One region of the Mesorhizobium sp. M0119 genome, then DNA from elsewhere that is predicted to be linked to it. Evidence: riboswitches for the same ligand, from Rfam matches in the RefSeq annotation. Region 1 holds a riboswitch; the other holds the start of a gene.

The links. A riboswitch is a leader RNA that binds a small molecule or an ion and turns the genes downstream of it on or off. The one in region 1 is predicted to bind thiamine pyrophosphate.
Region 2: it holds a riboswitch for thiamine pyrophosphate, as region 1 does, so the genes downstream of both, thiC (phosphomethylpyrimidine synthase ThiC) here and thiB (thiamine ABC transporter substrate binding subunit) in region 1, are expected to answer to the same signal.

Annotation. Positions count from the first base shown of each region.
Region 1 covers NZ_JAMYTU010000006.1:162,240-171,644, reverse strand. The annotation lists gene NKJ40_RS08660 (amino acid ABC transporter substrate-binding protein) at 1-176, opposite strand, end outside; gene NKJ40_RS08655 (RNA polymerase factor sigma-32) at 502-1,359, shown strand; gene NKJ40_RS08650 (M48 family metalloprotease) at 1,373-2,842, opposite strand; gene thiQ (thiamine ABC transporter ATP-binding protein) at 3,097-3,888, opposite strand; gene thiP (thiamine/thiamine pyrophosphate ABC transporter permease) at 3,885-5,504, opposite strand; gene thiB (thiamine ABC transporter substrate binding subunit) at 5,756-6,769, opposite strand; TPP riboswitch at 6,813-6,927, opposite strand; gene NKJ40_RS08630 (thiamine diphosphokinase) at 7,055-7,699, shown strand; gene NKJ40_RS08625 (ABC-F family ATP-binding cassette domain-containing protein) at 7,715-9,405, shown strand, end outside.
Region 2 covers NZ_JAMYTU010000058.1:6,013-15,417, forward strand. The annotation lists gene NKJ40_RS29165 (Fic family protein) at 1-1,217, opposite strand, end outside; gene NKJ40_RS29170 (hydroxymethylpyrimidine/phosphomethylpyrimidine kinase) at 1,878-2,636, opposite strand; gene NKJ40_RS29175 (thiamine phosphate synthase) at 2,627-3,232, opposite strand; gene NKJ40_RS29180 (thiazole synthase) at 3,229-4,002, opposite strand; gene thiS (sulfur carrier protein ThiS) at 4,004-4,201, opposite strand; gene thiO (glycine oxidase ThiO) at 4,170-5,171, opposite strand; gene thiC (phosphomethylpyrimidine synthase ThiC) at 5,168-7,003, opposite strand; TPP riboswitch at 7,109-7,225, opposite strand; gene NKJ40_RS29200 (porin) at 7,763-8,920, opposite strand.

The DNA.
Region 1 (9,405 bases):
AAGCCGACCAGCGCGCCGGAAGCATCATGATAGGTGAAGGGCGCATAGGTTCCTTCCGTGCCGACCTTGAAGACGCCGGATTGCTTGATCTGGTCGAGATTGGCACCGGCATGACTTGCGGCGATGGCCAGAAGCTGCAGCGTTCCGGCGACAATGAGCGATTTGAGCCATTTCATTTTTCTGTGATCCCGTCCTTGGCCGATGTCCGGCGTCATTGCGAGTGCCGGAAAATGACAGATGCGCGATGCCAGAATAAGAAACTAAATTTCAAAAATCTCGCGCCCTTGAAATCCCATTCTCAACCAGCATCTCCCGGCGCCATCCGGCTGAGTCAAGGCCGGTGGTGAATCGCCTGGAACAGCGCAATCGACATGACAGTCCGGGGGAACATTCCCCCGCATGGCACGTTCTTGGCTGTTGTAGGGCGCGGTGCCGCCATTTCAACCATCGGCGCCAACTCACGATTCGATCGCACCGCAACGCCTGAAGCAGGAGCGCGGCATGATGCAAGACAGTGCAGGACGGACCATGGTTCGCGCGGCGATGAAAGCCCCTTATCTGGAACGTGACGAAGAGCATCTCCTGGCGCTGCGCTGGAAGGAAAACAATGACCAGCACGCGCTGCACCGCATCACCGTCGCGCATATGCGGCTGGTCATTTCCATGGCGTCGCGGTTTCGCCACTACGGCCTTCCCCTGGGCGACCTGATCCAGGAAGGCCATGTCGGGCTGCTGGAGGCAGCGGCCCGTTTCGAGCCCGAGCGCGAGGTGCGGTTCTCGACCTATGCGACCTGGTGGATCCGCGCCTCGATGCAGGACTATATCCTGCGCAACTGGTCGATCGTGCGCGGCGGCACCAGCTCGGCGCAAAAGGCGCTGTTCTTCAACCTGCGGCGCCTGCGCGCCCGCCTGGCAAACGGCGCCGAGCAGACGTCGAATGCCACGCTCTACCGCGAAGTGTCGGCGGCTCTCGGCGTTTCCGAGGCCGATGTGGCGATGATGGATTCCCGGCTTTCGGCGCCGGACAGCTCGCTCAACACGCCGCTTGCCGACGATGCGGGCGCAACCGAGCGGATGGAGTTCCTGGTTTCGGATGATCCGCTGCCCGACGAGGTCGTTGGCGATACGATCGACGTCGAGCGCCGCTCGGTTTGGCTGAAGACGGCACTCGGCGCGCTCAATGCGCGAGAACTCAGGATTATCGAGGAGCGCCGGCTGAGCGACGAGGGCGCGACGCTCGAAGCACTCGGCGAAACGCTCGGCATCTCCAAGGAACGTGTCCGCCAGATCGAGGCGCGCGCCATGGAAAAACTCAAGGCGGCGCTGGTAAAGCAGAATCCGGAATTTCTCGCAGCCTGAATCGCGTCAGCTGCTATTTGTCGGTGACGATCTTGACCTTGTCGCCGGCCGAAACCGCGGCACCCGGCGACAGCGCGTTGAGCACCCTGAACAGATCCAGCTTGCGGTCGACGCCGACCATCTGTGCGGCCAGGGAGCCCATGGTCTGGCCGGGCTGCACCGTGACGATGCGGATACGCAGCGGCTTCAACGCCGCCTTCTCGGCAGCACTCAGGATGCGGAACGAGCCGCTGACCGAGCGCGCCACCGTGCTCAGCGAGGTGCTGGCCGAAGGCGCCGCGGTCAGCAAGCGGTAGACCTGGCCGCCGGCGCGGATCACCGCAATGTCAAATTGCCAGCCATCGGCACCGGCATGCGCGGTTGCCGCTTCGTTGCCGTTGATCGTCTCCTGGCGCACGCTGCTCTCGTCGAGGCCGGCAACCCAGCCGCTGCGGATGTAGTCGGTCAGCGAGCGGTCCTTGTCGATCGAGACGCCGTCGAAGCGGATTGCGATGTCGCCCGGGCCTGTCGCCGTCACCGCCGCCGCCGAATTGTCGATGATGAAGCCGTTGGGCACCGAGAACGACACGCCGAGGCCAGGATGCAGGAAGGTTTCGCCGCGCACATAGCCTTCCTCCGGCGTGTCGCCGTAAAGCAGCCCGTCTATGCCAGCAAGGAATGAATCGCGGTCGCGCGACCCGACACCGGGCGCGCCGAACTGGCGGGCGTGGCGCTGCGCGAGATCGATACGCTGCGGCGTGTTGGGGTGCGTCGCCAGGAAGTCGAGGCTGGCGTCGGTGGCGCCGCTGATGGAACGGAAATCGGTATAGGCCGACATCGACTGCAAGAAGCGGCCGGCGGCGTAGGGATCGAAACCGGCCTCGCCGATCGACTTGATGCCGATGGCATCGGCCTCCAGCTCCTGATTGCGCGAGAACTGCGCCAGCCTAAGCTTGCCGCGGACCAGCGCCGCCTTGGCCGTCGGGTTGTCGCCGAGCACATCCGAAACGACCTTGGTCGCCAACCCCTCTTCCGCTTCCAGCTGCTGGCGCTGCAGACCATGATTGGCCGTAACGTGGCCCATCTCATGCGCAATGACGGCGGCAAGCTCGGCCGAATCGTTGGCCAATGCCAGCAGGCCGCGGGTGATGTAGAGATAGCCGCCCGGCAGCGCGAAGGCATTGACGTTGGGCGAGTTGAGGATGGTGATGCGGTAGGTCTGGGTCGGGTTGGCCGACACCACGGTCAGTCTGCCGACGACCTTGGCCACCATGCGCTCGAGCTTGGGGTCGGAATACTCACCGCCATAGGTGGCAAGGATGCGCGGGTGCTGCGCCTTCGCCAGTTGGGCGAGCTTGCTGTTGGCGGCGACATTGTCGACCGTGATCGGCTTGTCTGAGGGCTGGAAGCCCGATTCCTGCACGTCGGGAGGCGTGAACATCTGGCAGCTTGCCAGCGCCACGGCAAGACCGGCCAGCGCCAGAAAGCGCGCCAGCGGTTTCACCCTCCGATTGTCGATGCCGGTCGGCAGATCGGCTTCCTTTCAAGTCCTGGGACGTGACCGCGAAAATCGGGCGCGATTTCCGGAAAGCATCACGCGCAAAATCAAGTGCTAAGGCGTCCTTCGTGCGTCCGACAGATACGAGGCAGCAAGGGCAAATCACGGTCTAAGCCGGACCAGCTCCTGGCGGACCTAGCCACACTACCTCGACCATGGCAAGCAAGCGCCGCTTCGCCTTCTGCCGGTTTGACCATAAATTATGTCCGCTTCCGGGCAACATCTCGTGATCCAGCCGCAAACGGACCCGAGCCGATATAGCGTCGGAATGCCTCCGGTCCAGCCCCGACGAAAAAATCAGCGGCGGTGCCCGTCGCGGCAACTGTGCCACCATCCAGGAAAACCATGTTTTGGCCGATACGGCGCGCATCTTCCGGCTGGTGCGTGACGAATAGCACCGTCATGCGCTGCTCCGAATGGACGTCGGCCACCAGGTCGAGCATGTCGTCGCGCAGTGCCGGTCCGAGCGAAGCGAACGGCTCGTCGAGCAACAATACCGGCCGGTCGCGCACCAGGACCCGGGCGAGCGCGACGCGCTGCCGCTCGCCGCCGGAGAGTTCGCGCGGCAGCCGGCTTTCCTTGCCGGCAAGGCCGACGCGCTTCAGCGCTGCGGCGATTGCGGCGCGGTCAGCCTCGCTCAGCCTGAGCGAAGGCGAGCGGCCGAGCCCGACATTCTGCTCGAGGGAAAGATGGGCAAACAGGTTGTTTTCCTGGAACACCATCGATACCGGCCGCGCTGATGGCGGCGCAGTGCTGACGTCGGCGCCGCCGATCAGCACGCGGCCCGACCGCGGCGTCTCGAAACCGGCCACCAGATTGAGCAGCGTCGACTTTCCCGAACCGCTCGGCCCCATGATGGCGGTGATTTCCGACGCCGGGAAATCGACATCGAATACAAGCGGCGTTTCACCATAGCTGAACGAGACATTATCGAGTCGTACGGCCGCGCCTTTTTCCACCGAAATGGACCGTTCCGGGCTGGTCGGCATCATGATTTCTCGCCCCTTCCCAGCCAGTCCGCGGCCAACACCAGCGCCAGGCAGACAAGGCCGAGCAGCAGCGCCAGGCCGGCGGCATCCTCAGTGCGGTAACTGCCCATGCGCGCCAGCAGCAGATAGGGCAAGGTCTGCACGGAATCGCTGCCGAACAGCGCAATGACGCCGAGATCGCCAAGCGACAGCGCCATGGCGAAAGCGAAGCCGGTGGCGAGCGGCCGCCGCAGCGACGGCCAGTCGACCAGCCGCAACCGGTTCCAGCCCGAGATACCAAGCTGTGCGCAGAGCCGTTCGTGGCGTTCGCTCGACGCGTCATAGGCAGGGCGGATGGCGCGGATGGCGAACGGCATCGCCATCACCGCATTGACCGCAACGACCATGACAGGGGCGATCGCAAAGACATCGCTGACGGTGCGCAAGAGCAGGAACCAGCCGGCGCCGATGACGATAGGCGGCACCACCAGGACGAACCCCGCACCGGTGTCGGCCAGATGTTCGAGCAGTGTCCGCCGGCCCTGCCGCCGGGTGAGCGCCAGCGCCCGGCGCGCCATGACCAGCGACAGCGACAACGCCACAGAGAGCAGCGCCGATAGGAGGGAGAGCACGGCACTGGTCGCCGTCGCTTGCCGCACCGCGCTCTCGCCGGCCAGGCGGCCGAGATCGGCGCCAAGCCCGGCTGCCAACGTGGCCGCCATCGGCCCGGCGACAAACAGCAGTGCCAGCCCGATCGCCAATGCGTTCAGCACGGTCTCGGCCGCACCGGCTGAAAAATACCGGCGCGGCGCCACCGGCAGATTGGCATCCCCTACCATATTGGCGCCGAGCCGCGTCAAGGCCAGCACGACGACGAAGGTCAGGGCAATCTGCAGCAGGGTCAGCGTCACAGCCCGCGCCGGGTCGAAGTCGAAACGCAGCGCCTGGTAGATGGCAACCTCCAGCGTCGTCGCGCTGGGTCCGCCGCCGAGCGTAAGCACGATGGTGAAGGAGGTGATGCACAGCATGAAAACGAGCCCGGCAACGCCCGGCAAGGCCGCACGCAGCGGCGGCCATTCGATCAGCCGGAAGGCCGGCGCAGCACCCATGCCAAGCTGGCTCGCCAGCCGCCATTGGTCGGCCGGCACGGTCTGCAACGCCTCCAGGAACAGCCGCGTCGCCAGCGGCAGGTTGAAGAAGACATGGGCGACGAGTATGCCCGACAGGCCATAGATGCCGGGCCAGCTCTGGCCGCCAATCGCGCCGAGCGTGCCGGCGAAATACCCGGCGCGGCCATAGAGTGCCAAGACACCGAGTGCGGCAACAATGGCCGGCAGCGCCAGCGGCACGGCGAAAAGCTGGAGGATGAAGCCTCGCCCGAAAAAACGCGGATGCCGCGACAGGGCACGCGCGACGAACAGCGCCGGTGCGACGGAGAGCAGGGTCGACAGCAGAGCCTGCCAGAGCGTGAAACGGACGACGCGCAAGAGATAGGAATCGAAAGCGGAGGCGGCGCCGGACAGGTCGCGTGTGGCTTCGACGACGAGCCCGGCGAATGCACCGCCGATCAGCAGCGCGATGGCGGCGAGCGCGACGATGCCGGCAGTGACGCGGGGATCGGCCGGATGACGCGTATGCATGTCGCGCTACCCGACACTACGACAGGTGTTGATCGAAGGAAATACCTGGCAATGGCCGAGCCCACCCCTCTCTGGCCTGCCGGCCATCTCCCCCTCAAGGGGGGAGATTGCGCACTCAGCCGCCTTCGCCAATCTCACAAGTGGCAGGACGAGGAGAGGCGACAAAGCTGCCGATCTCCCCCCTTGAGGGGGAGATGGCCGGCAGGCCAGAGGGGGGTGGCTTGGCGCAAACATCCGACGAGGCTTGAGCCCTACTTGCTCATCGCCGCAAGCCACTCATCGACCCAGGCCTTGCGGTTGGCCGCGACGTCTTCCGGGCTGAACAGCAAGGTCTTGGTCGGCTTGACCAGCTTGTCGAACGCCGGGTTGAGCGGCTTGTCGGTTTTGCCGGCCGGGAACATCCAGTTGGTTTCGGGAATGACATCCTGAAATTTCGGTCCGGTCATGAAGGCAATGAACTTTTCTGCCAGCGGGTTCTTCGCACCCTTGGTGGTGATCCCCGCAACCTCGATCTGCAGATATTCGCCCTCCTCGAAGGACGCCGCCTGGTAGCGCTCGGTGTTTTCGGCGACCATGTGGTAGGCCGGCGAGGTGGTGTAGGACAGCACCATCGGCGCCTCGCCCTTGGTGAACAGGCCGTAGGCCTCGCTCCAGCCCGGCGTTACCGTCAGCACCTTCGCCTTGAGTTTGGCCCAGGCTTCCGGCGCCTTGTCGCCATAGACCGACTTGACCCACAGCAGCAGGCCAAGGCCCGGCGTCGAGGTGCGCGGATCCTGGATGACGATCTTCTCTCCGGCATCGCCCTCGACCAATTCCCTGAGGCTCTTCGGCGGGCTCTTCAGTTTTTCGGTATCGTAGACGACGGCGAAATAGCCATAGTCGAACGGCACGAAAATATCGTCGCTCCAGCCGCCCGGCACACTGACGCCCGACACGGCGCCGTGCGGCGAAAACAGGCCGGTTGCCTTGGCATCCGCCGTCAAATTGGTATCGAGGCCAAGTACGATATCGGCCTTGGTCGCGGCGCCTTCCAGCTTCACACGGTTGAGCAGCGCCACGCCGTCGGCGACCGAGACGAATTCGACGACGCAACTGCATTCGGCCTCGAAGGCCTTCTTCACCGCCGGTCCCGGACCCCAATCGGCGGTGAAGCTTTCATAGGTATAGACCGTCAGTCTATCCTGTGCCGATGCCTGCCCTGGCAGGGCGAGCGCGGATGCCGCAAGCAGGACAATTGAGACAAGAGAGTGGAAAAAACTGCGCATCGGCGCCTCCTTCGTTCGCGTTGAAAGGAATTGAGGCGTCGGGCTGTCCGAAACGTCTAATCCCTCCGCCGGTACAAACCGGATCAGGTTCAGCGGGTTGGCAGTCTTGCCTCTCAGCCGGTCCGCGAAAATCGCGTCCGGCACCCCGTTAGAGCGTTGCGACACATAGGCCCGGCCGAAGTGCTGCGCAAGCGGAAGTTTGCCGGGCATCCAAAGCCCAGCCTTCCGTTTCGTCTGCCGTTTCATCTTCCGTTTCCGGGGCAGGGCTGGTAAGGGCCACGAGATATGAGCACATTCACCATCCTGCTTGGCGGCGATCTCATCCGCACGCCGCTGCTCGACCGCCAGGTCGAAGGCTCCCGCGTCATCGCTGCCGATGCCGGCATCGGCCATGCCCGCATGCTGGGCCTGAGGCCGGAACTTTGGGTCGGCGACTTCGATTCGGTGCCTGCCGAGTTGCCGGAGGATCTGGCCGCCGTGCCACGGCAGGTGTTTCCCGCCGAAAAAGACAAGACCGACGGTGAACTCGCTATCGCCGCCGCACTCGAACGTGGTGCGACCAGCCTTGTGCTCGCAGGCGCCTTCGGCGGCAAACGTACCGACCACATCTTCCTGCATCTGGCGCTGAGCGTCCGGCTGGCGGAAGGCGGGACGGAAGTGCTTTTGACCAGCGGCGCACAGGAAGGCATTCCCTTGCTGCCGGGAAAGACTGGCTTCGACTATGCCGACGGCACGCTGTTTTCGGTGCTCGGCTTCTCCGATCTCGCCGGCCTGAGCGTCACCGGTGCCAAATGGCCGCTCGACCATGTCGAGGTTGCGTTCGGCTCGTCGCTGACCATTTCCAACGAGGTCAGGGGCCGGTTGGAAATCGCGCTGGCCAGCGGCCGCGCGCTGCTGCTCGCGCATCCCTACCCTCTTCCGGAAAGCTGAGCCCAGAAAGCTGACATGGCGCCGCCGCTTCTCAATCTCGACGGGATAAAGCTGACATTTGGCGGCACGCCGCTGCTCGACGGTGCCGCCCTGACGGCCTCAGTTGGTGACAAGATCGCCCTGGTCGGCCGCAACGGCTCTGGCAAGTCGACGCTCCTCAAGATAGCCGCCGGGCTGATCGAACCGCAGGACGGCGAAGTCTTCCGCCAGCCTTCGGCGACCGTGCGCTACTTGCCGCAAATGCCCGACATGGACGGCTTTGCGACTGTCCGCGCCTATGTCGAGGCGGGGCTCGGGCCGGCCGACGATCCCTACCGCGCCACCTATCTGATGGAGCATCTCGGCCTGACCGGCGAGGAACGGCCGAACGATCTCTCCGGCGGCGAGGCGCGGCGCGCCGCCCTCGCCCGCGTCATGGCGCCCGAGCCCGACATTCTCCTCCTCGATGAGCCGACCAATCATCTTGACCTTTCGGTCATCGAATGGCTGGAGGAGGAGCTTGCCCGCACCTCCTCGGCACTGGTCGTCATCTCGCATGACCGTCGTTTTCTCGAGCGCGTGTCACGCGCCACAATCTGGCTCGACCGCGGCCAGACCCGCCGTCTCGACAAGGGCTTTGGCTATTTCGAGGAATGGCGCGACACGGTGCTGGAAGAGGAAGAGCGCGAGCAGCACAAGCTCGGTCGCCAGATCGTGCGCGAGGAGCACTGGCTGCGCTATGGCGTGACGGCAAGGCGCAAGCGCAACATGCGCCGGCTCGGTGAGTTGCAGACCATGCGCCAGCGCTTTCGCGGCCACCGCGGCGCCGAGGGTGCGGCGACGATGACAGCCAGCGACGCCGCCGAATCCGGCAAACTGGTGATCGAAGCCAAGAACATCGAGAAGAGCTTTGGCGATCTGACCGTGGTCAAGGGATTTTCGACCCGCATCCAGCGCGGCGATCGCGTCGGCCTGGTCGGGCCGAACGGCGCCGGCAAGACGACGCTGTTGAAGATGCTGACCGGCGAATTGAAGCCGGACGCGGGCACGGTGCGGCTCGGCACAAATCTGGAGATCGCCACGCTCGACCAGAAGCGCGAAGCCGTCGACCCGCAGGAGACATTGGCGCAGTATCTCACCGACGGGCGCGGCGAGAACCTCGTCATCAATGGCGAGCAGCGCCACGTCGTCTCTTACATGAAAGACTTCCTGTTCAAGCCGGAACAGGCGCGCACGCCGGTGCGCGAGCTTTCGGGCGGCGAGCGGGCACGGCTGATTCTCGCACGCGTTTTGGCGCGGCCGGCAAACCTGCTTGTGCTCGACGAGCCGACCAACGACCTCGACATGGAGACGCTGGAGCTGCTGCAGGAATTGGTCGCCGGTTTTGCCGGCACGGTGATCCTGGTCAGCCACGATCGCGATTTCCTCGACCGCACCGTGACCAGCATCATCGCGCCGGATGGTGACGGCCGCTGGATCGAATATGCCGGCGGCTATTCCGACATGCTGGCGCAGCGCGGCGGCACCAGGCTGGACGACCGCAGGGCGCGGCCAAAAGCAGAAGCCGGTGAAGCGACGGCGGCAAGCAGGAACGAAGCGGCCGCACCGAAGGGCCCGGCGAAGAAACTGTCGTTCAAGCAGAAATTCGCGCTGGAAACCTTACCCAAGAAGATCGAGGCGGTGTCGGCCTCGATCTCGCGGCTGGAGAACAACATCGCCGATCCGGC
Region 2 (9,405 bases), on a different contig from region 1:
CGCGGCGGCACGTGCTGCGAGCCGCGCAGGTACACAGGGTGATTGCGATATCCCGCAAGCGCGCTGGCTTTGAGGATGCCGGCGGTCACTGACGGCGCGAACAGCTCCCGGTACCACTCCCGGTGAGTGTCCCGCGTCAACGCGCCGGCTGGCTTGCCGTTGATGATCGCGGCAACAGAGTCTTTGACCTTCTGGAATGCGAGGTAGTAGCCACGCGCGGCAAGCGCATCCCGGTTCTTGCGGTCCTCTTCATCAATCTCCGGATTCCAGCTCCCCTCGCGCACCCGGTCGATGAGTTCCGGGGTGACGCTGTACCCTTCTATCGACAGCGAATGGTAGGCGTCGCTTTCGTAGATATCCTCGACGAACTTCATATAGGCGTCTTTGTCGGACGGAAGTCCGGGTGCCTTCGGGAATATCTCGATGATGGCTTCGCGCTGCGATTGCCAGATCGCGCGCAGGCGGGCGACCAACGGCGGTACGCCCGCCGCAATGGTTGTCACTCCAATTTGTCCCGCGAACGGATCGGATTCGCGCACGTCATAGCCGGCGGCTTTGAAGGCGGCCACGATTTCATCGGCAAAGGAGTCGCGTCCTACGCGACGGAAGGCCCCTGCAAGCCGTCCCGCCACGGCGGAATGGCCGCCATCAAGCAGCAGGGCCAGAACGGTTGATACGTCGCGCACCGATGCCATGGCGATCTGCATCTCGATAGGGGCGCGCTGGAAGAACGCTTCCGGCACCCGGGTAAGGGCGGCCTCGACAGTGAACACGCGCTGGCCGTTTTTCTCTGTCAGTTCGGCCGGCATCTCCTTGACCTTGAGGTCATAGAGCGAAGTGCCGAACAGCAGGTCGATTTTGTTATTCGTGCCTTTGGGGGTGTTCACCACCACCTGAGGCGGAATAGTGGGCGCTTCCGCGTGCAGAAGCAGCGACTGCTCCGGTGACAGGAACCAGTCCTTGCCGAACCGGTCATTGCAGTAAAGGGAGCAGAACTCCCAGAAGCTCGCGTACCAGGGGGTGGTGTCTTGCTGCTGTGCCTGCGGGCCGGTCGACATGAGCCAGCCTTTGATAACATCGCGCAGGAACCCGTTCTGCAGCAGCCGCTCCCGGTGGACGCGGGTCAGCTCATCTGATTTGAATATGCGCCGCCCACCCTCCTGCAGCTCTTTGAGGACGGCCAGTGATTCAGCGAGTTTTTCATGGGGCTTGGCCATGGCCGTGCCTCTGCAAGTTTTTAGAGCTGTGCGATTACAAGTATATAGTGCTGATAGGTGACAAGTCAATGATGCTGTGGACTTGCAAGTTTTTTAAGTCGTGCGATAACAAGTTTTTTATGCGATAATCGGTAATAACCTAGCTAAAACAAAGCTTTGATCGTTTCCATAGCTTTGTCTGGGCGAAGGATCGTTACCCGGATGGGCCGAGACCCAGCTCCCCGCAGGCTACGCAGGGGCTCGGGGCGAGCCTAGAGCCTGGCCCTCCGAAGCGCTTCGAAGGAGGACGCGCCTCTTTGAAAAACTCGCCCGTTGTGCATCGTGGGTACCCGGTAAACGCGAATTCTCAAAGAATGATCGCCGCAAACTAGATCTAGTCAGGTGTACACAGTCGCCGACGCCAAGATCCCCTTGGTGATAATCGCCGCCAACGGGATTCTTGCTCGCGCAATATGATCCTAGATTCCACGCGATTGGCGGTGCCTGGCTCCCGCCGCTAATCGTCTGCTGAACCGAAGATCATTCACCCATCGACGAAACCAGAGCCACAAATGCGTCAGGATCAGATGCTTTTGTCATAAGCACCGGCCAGCGAACATGACCCTCCGTTGGCTGAAATCGTCGGCGATAAAATGGGGCCGCCTATCGCAAGCCTGATTCTCATATGGGGTGTTTCCAAATCTTTTCGAACACCAGAAGCTTGGCCTGGCGCACCGCTTCCTCAATCGATCCCCCGATCGCCAGATACGCGGCTATCGCGCTGGCCAGGGCACAGCCGGTGCCGCGCATCGTTCTTGCCAGCCGACGAGTGTCAAGGCGCACGGGTTCTTGGTTGGGTCGAACGAGAACATCCGTTGAGCGAGGTCCTGAGCCGTGGCCGCCTTTGATCAGCAGGGCCTGAACCCCGGCGGCGAGCAGTTGTTGTCCTTGTTGAAGCGCGCCGACCTCATCCACCGCTAGCTCTGAGCCGGCAAGAAGCGCCAGTTCGATAAGATTGGGTGTGACGATACGGCAAAGTGGCATCAGATGCTGCTTCATGATGGGGATGGCGCTTGCTTCAAGAAGCGCTCGGCCTGACGTGGAAGCCAGCACCGGATCGAGGACTGCCGGTATGCCCGGATTTTCGCGCAGCACAGCGGCAACCGCGGCGACGATCTCAGCCGTTGCGAGCATGCCGATCTTGACGGCCGCCAGCTTGTTGGCCTGCAGCGCTGCACGCATCTGATCGGCCACCAAACCGGGTTGCAGATGAAGGATGTCCGCGACGATGTCGTGTGTTTGCACCGTCACCGCAGTGACGGCAAGGCAGCTGCGCACGCCCATGGCGGAGAGGGTCTCGATATCGCGCGCGATTCCGGCACCCCCACTGGAGTCCGATCCGCCGACGACAAGTACATGCAACTCCTGCCTCAGCGCCATCGGGCGGTCTCTTTTATCCACTCTCTGGTGCGCGCTTCAGGGTCAGGATTCAGCGTGACGTCGGTGACCACCGCGGCACTGTCTGCCCCAGCCTCGAATACGCCGTCGAGCCGGTCGGGGTTGAGGCCACCGATGGCGACCAGCGGGATCGGCGCGACCCGTCGTTTCCACTCGCTGAGCCGCTCGAGCCCTTGCGGCGCCCATTTCATCTTCTTGAGGCTAGTGGGATAAATAGGCCCCAGGGCTACATAGTCAGGCTCGGCCGCTAGCGCCGTTTCGAGTTCGGCGTGATCGTGGGTCGAAAGCCCGAGCTTCAATCCGGCGTACTTAATCGCCAGCAGGTCAGCCGCAGCCAAATCCTCTTGGCCGAGATGTACGAAGTCGCAGCCTTCCTCAATGGCGAGCCGCCAATAGTCGTTGACGATCAGTTGGCAACCATGGACCGCGCAGACGTCGTTCGCGCGGCGGATTTCCGAGCGCAGCGTGGTCTCGTCCCTATCCTTGATGCGCAACTGAACCAGCTTGACGCCGAGCGGGACCAACCGCTCGATCCAGGCGGCATTGTCGACGATCAAGTAGAAGGGATCGAGCTTCATGAAAAAACCGCCCTGCCGATCGTCGGTGTCGATGGCACTGCGACGTCGCGCGGTTCGAGCATTCCCGAACTGAAAGCCTCACGGCCGGCGTCGACCGCCTTGCCGAACGCACGCGCCATGCCGACCGGATCAGCCGCCTTGGCGACCGCCGTGTTCAGGAGGACCGCGTCAAAGCCAAGTTCCATGACGGTGGCCGCATGCGACGGTCGCCCGAGCCCCGCATCCACAATCAGCGGGACGCCAGGGAAATGGCCGCGCATCGAGCGCAGCGCTGTGATGTTGACCGGCCCCAGCGCCGAACCGATCGGCGCGCACCACGGCATCAAGACCTTGCAGCCCGCCTCCAGCAGCCGCTCGGCGACAACAAGGTCGTCGGTGGTATAGGGAAGTACCGAAAAGCCGTCCTCGCACAGGATGCGGGCGGCTTCGACAAGGCCGAACACGTCCGGCTGCAACGTGTCGTGGTTGCCGATCACTTCGAGCTTGATCCAACTCGTGTCGAAGACTTCGCGCGCCATTTTCGCGGTGGTGACAGCTTCCTTGACGGAGTGGCAGCCGGCAGTGTTGGGCAGGATTCTGACGCCGAGCGAGCGGATCAGTGACCAGAACTTTTCGCCAGCCCTGCCGCCTGCCATCTCGCGGCGCAGCGAGACGGTCACCACCGAGGTTCCCGACGCCTTGACGGCCTCGGCAAGGATGGCCGGCGAAGGATATTGAGCGGTACCGAGAAGCAGGCGGGAGGGAAGCGTTGTCCCGAGAAGATCGAACATGCTAGCCTCCCTGCATCGGCGAGAGGATTTCGATCCGGTCGCCGTCGCTCAACTGGAATTCCGCCCGGTTGGCTTTGTGCACGAGGTCGCTGTTGACGGCCGTCGCCAGCCAATCGCCCTCATAGTCGAGCGCGGCAAGCAGCTCCGCCAGCGTGGTGGCGGCAACCTCATGCGCTTCGCCATTGACCGTTAGTTTCATGGGCAAGCTCCTTGGTTCTGTCTTGACTGAAAATCAGGTCGGCAGCCTGGCGCGCCATGGCAGGGGCGAGAAGAAAACCATGGCGATAGAGTCCATTGATCGCGACGGCAGTTCCAAGTGCCTCCACGCGCGGCAGATTGTCGGGAAAGGCTGGACGGATGCCGACACCTGTTTCAACGATCCCGGCCTCGCCAAAAGCCGGGTGGAGGGCATAGGCGGCACCGAGCAGTTCCATCATCGAACGCGCCGTCACCGGTCCGGAGGACTGGCTTTCAACCATAGTCGCGCCGATCATGAACTGCGTGTCGGCACGCGGCACCGCATAAAGCGGAAAGCGCGGATGCAGCAGCCTGACCGGGCGCGACAGCGAGATATCAGGCGCGCGCAGGATCAGCATTTCGCCGCGAACGCCGCGCAGCCTGTCATCGGCTGCTGCGATTCCAGTGCAGTCGATCTGACGATCGAAACCGGAAACATGCCGGGCGTCGGTGCCGAAGTGGAATTTGACACCCATGGCTGCGAGCTTGTCATGAAGTGCTGCCATCGCCTGGCGCGGGTCGAGATGAGCCTCATATGGGAAGAGCAGTCCGCGCCGGAAGCGGCCGGCGAGGTCGGGTTCCAGGAGCGCAATTTCGTCTTCATCGACACGCCGATGGCCCGACGTGCGGCTGGCGAAGCGGTCGAGCTCGCCGGCATCACGCGGGGGGGCCACGACAAGTGTTCCGCCCCGTGTCACCTGACCCGGCAGCACCGCATCCCACCAGTCGGCAGCGTCACGTCCAAGGTCCAGCACCGGCTGCTCGGCGCTTTCACGCTCGCACCATGGCGCCAGCATGCCGCCGGCGAACCACGACGCATTGCCTCCAAGGCCATGCCGGATCTCGGCGACAGTGACCGTCCCGCCGCGGGCGGCGAGTTCGAAGGCGGCGGTGAGGCCGGCGACGCCGGCCCCCTTTATCAGCACCTTCATGATGGCTTACCTGGCTGAGGCGTGAGCGGTGCGCCGGTCTCGTCCGCTGGCACGTAGAGATCGCCGCCCTCGCGGTATTTCGCCGCCATCGCCGCCATGCCCTCTTTCTGTGCCTCGGCGCGGATGTCGTGAGAGATGCGCATCGAGCAGAATTTCGGTCCGCACATCGAGCAGAAATGCGCCAGCTTGTGCGCCTCCTTGGGCAAGGTCTGGTCGTGGAAGGACCGCGCGGTTTCGGGATCGAGCGACAGGTTGAACTGGTCCTCCCAGCGAAACTCGAAGCGCGCGCGGGAAAGGGCATCATCTCTGGCTTTCGCTGCCGGATGGCCCTTCGCCAGGTCGGCGGCATGCGCCGCGATCTTGTAGGTGATCACGCCGGTCTTGACGTCGTTGCGATCGGGAAGGCCGAGATGCTCCTTCGGCGTGACGTAGCAGAGCATGGCCGTGCCGAACCAGCCGATCATGGCGGCGCCGATGCCTGAGGTGATGTGGTCGTAGCCCGGCGCAATGTCGGTGGTCAGCGGTCCAAGCGTATAGAACGGCGCCTCGCCGCAGACAGCGAGCTGCTTGTCCATGTTCTGTTTGATCTTGTGCATCGGCACGTGGCCGGGCCCCTCGATCATCACCTGGCAATCTTTCGCCCAGGCGATCTGCGTCAGCTCGCCGAGCGTTTCCAGCTCGGCGAATTGCGCCGCGTCATTGGCATCGGCGATGGAGCCGGGACGAAGGCCGTCGCCGAGCGAGAAGGACACGTCATAGGCGCGGCAAATGTCGCATATCTCCGCGAAATGGTCGTAAAGAAAGCTCTCCCGGTGATGGTGCAGGCACCATTTGGCCATGATGGAGCCGCCGCGCGAGACGATACCCGTGACCCGGTCAACAGTCATCGGAATATAGTGGAGCCGCACGCCGGCGTGGATGGTGAAATAGTCGACGCCTTGTTCGGCCTGTTCGATCAGCGTGTCTCGATAGACCTCCCAGCTCAGATCCTCGGCGATGCCGCCCACCTTCTCCAGCGCCTGATAGAGCGGCACCGTGCCGATCGGCACCGGCGAGTTGCGGACGATCCATTCGCGGATGTTGTGGATGTTGCGGCCGGTCGACAGGTCCATCACGGTATCGGCGCCCCAGCGGATCGCCCAGACCATCTTTTCGACCTCTTCCGCCATCGAGGAGGTGACGGCGGAATTACCGATATTGGCGTTGATCTTCACCAGGAAATTGCGGCCGATGATCATCGGCTCGCTCTCGGGATGATTGATGTTGGCGGGAATGATCGCGCGTCCGCGCGCCACCTCGTGGCGGACGAATTCAGGCGTGACGAAGTCGGGGATCGCCGCGCCGAAGGCCTCGCCGTCGCGCTCAAGCTTGCCGTGCAGGATCTCGCGACCAAGGTTCTCGCGGATGGCGACGAACTCCATTTCGGGCGTGACGATGCCGGCGCGCGCATAGGCAAGCTGGGTCACCGCCTCGCCTGACTTGGCCCTGAGTGGCCGGTTGCGAATGGGAAATTCCGGCGTCAGGCGCTCACCGGTCACAAATCCGTTGTCCTCCGGCCGCACGCGGCGGCCGTCATAGGCCTCGACATCGCCGCGCGCCGTGATCCATTCGTGGCGAAGCCGGGCAAGACCGTTTTCAATGCTGGTTTCGACAGTCGGGTCGGTATAGGGGCCAGACGGATCGTAGACGGTGACGGGCGGCTCGCCGGCCGTCGGATGGACGGAGATTTCGCGCATCGGCACCCTGATCTGCGGGTGGATGGCACCGGATTTGTGGATTTTCCGCGAGGCTGGCAGCGGTCCCGTCGAGACGGCGGGCGTGAGGGCATTCATCTTGAGGCTCCTTTGCTCGTTGCATTGGAGACCCAGTTCTGTGCCGGAAGGATGAAAAGACGCTTCTAGCGACCTGCTCGAAACAGGACCTCGGGCGTAAACTCCCGCAAAGCGCTTGCACCGTCCCTACGCCAGTATGAACTGGATCAGGTTCAACGGGTCACTGCGCCGCGAAAGCCAGCAGTATCTCAGCCCCTTGCCGGGACTCCCCTGGTGAATGCCTCAGGTTGAACGGGCGAGCGCTATCTTGTCAAGCGCATTCGGGCCGCGGCGGTGATCGTCGGGCGATCAAACCCGGCAGGCGCAAGATCGGATGGAGCATCACTTGAGAATCGTCTGTTCCTCGATCAGCCTCGCTTATGCTCTGGAGCTTGTTCTCGCGCCCGAATTTCCCAGGGATGGCTGAACGGAGGCGATCCATTTGCGATTTTCAAGTGCATCGGGCCACACCCCACAATCGATCAACAAGTTGAACACCTCCTCACCCGACTGGGCCTTCGAGTTCGGAAAACCCGGCCGGGTACTGCTGGATGGCAGGGTCCGTCACGCGGGCGGAAGGGATGTGGAAATGAAAGAGCTGCGGATCAAAACACATAATCGGGCGATGAATATCGCCTGCGCGATCATCCGGACCAGATCTGATATGAAACATCGTCCGGCCCCGAGATCGAGGCTCCAATCTCGTATAGCTTCATGCGACGTTCTCTTGGAGTGTTGCGGGATTGTTCCGCTCAACCGGAACTCAACCCTTTCATCGCGTTAGAATGAGCGTTCGAAACGCAGGATTCCGGCGACACCGCTCTTCTTGTTGGCGTTGGTCCAGTTCACGTTGGAAGCGTCCACCTTGCCGACGGCGAAGTTGCCGTAGCGGCTATAGTCGAGTTCCGCCGTAACTGTGAAATCTGGAAGAAACGCATAGGCGACGTTTGCAGCGACACCATGGTTCTTGAGCTGATCACCGGAGAGCTGAAGGTTGAACGAAGTTGTCTCGTTGAGCTTGTAAGTGGCGCCAGCCCAGAAAGCCCAGTTCCCACCCCAACTCTTATAGAAGCCGCGACCATGAGCGTCGATGGCGTTCGTGGAGTCGTCGTTGAGCTTGCCGTTGGAACCGTAGCCGAGCATTCCGAACAGCAACAGTTCGTTGGTGACATTGATGTCGACACGGACCTTGGCGGCCACCGATTCGTAGTTGCTATCATAAGCGGCAACGCCGGTGATCGCGCCCCAGCCATGTGTGTATTTCAAGCCGCCGACTACGTGCGGAGAGTAGCTGTCGATTGTGCCGACCACGCCCGAGCCTTCTTCGAGCGAAACCACGGCCGAAAAGCCGTTCCCGGCGTCGAAGTAGTACTGAACCACATTGGTACCGAAAGCGCCGTACGGAACCGGCGTCTGGTTGAGTACGTCACCCGCGCCGCCGATAAACATGTCGAAGGCCGACCAGTCCTTACCAACTCGGAGGCCACCAAGCTGAATCCAGGCGAAAGTCAAGGTGCTGTCTCCGTTGAAGGCATAGGACCGAGAACTGTCCGAAACCGAAGTGTGGCGGTTACCGAAGTTCATGCGGGTTTCGGTGTAGGTCTTCAACGTGCCGAGTTCGGTCTCCTGGCCGGTCCAAGTTTTCAATGTGAAGCGCGTGTTGTTTTGCCATGTGCCCTGATGCTCGCCAGTCCTCACATCCGAGGTTCTTGCGTGGTCAAACAATCCGACATGGCGCAAGCCGATGTCGTAACGGACATAGCCGCCGATGCGCAGGCAGGTCTCAGTGCCTGAAATGTAGACGTAGCCCGAGCCGTAAACGTCGCAGATTTTAACGTACTCAGTCGGGTCAGGCTCGGCAACGGCGGTCACGGCGCGAGCGTCGGAAAAGGCAATCAGTGCCGCAGTTGAGCCGAGGAGGAGGCTCCTAATATTCATTGTTGATCTCCGTTCAAAGAGTAAAAGGAATGGACGTCAGTGAATGAATTTTTGCTAAGGAACCAGTCGATAACGATGCGCATTGAGTGAATTTTTGAGCAGTTTTGATGCGCTCGTCATGCCAGATGTTCATGAGAAATTGAGAATACTATTGGGTATTATTGTTACAGATATGCAATTGTTATTACAAATATAATTATTGCCGAAACGACGCCATTCAACATTTCTGTACAAACCATCACCGTCATCTCCGCTAGTTGTGGGCGGGCCGTCACAAAGGCTTCTACTGCAAATGACGTGCCATCCTGACGACGCAGCTGCGGCTTGAAGCTCAAGTGTGCCGGCGGACCTTGGTTCGCTCTTCCTTCCTTTCTGCCTTGCGGATCAACCCAAGCACGAACGGCAAACGTTTCGGCTACGGTTCGTCTGTTCGCTTCGCGACAGTTTCGTTCAATGGCGACAGCTTTGTTTGCTGTGAGCCCCGA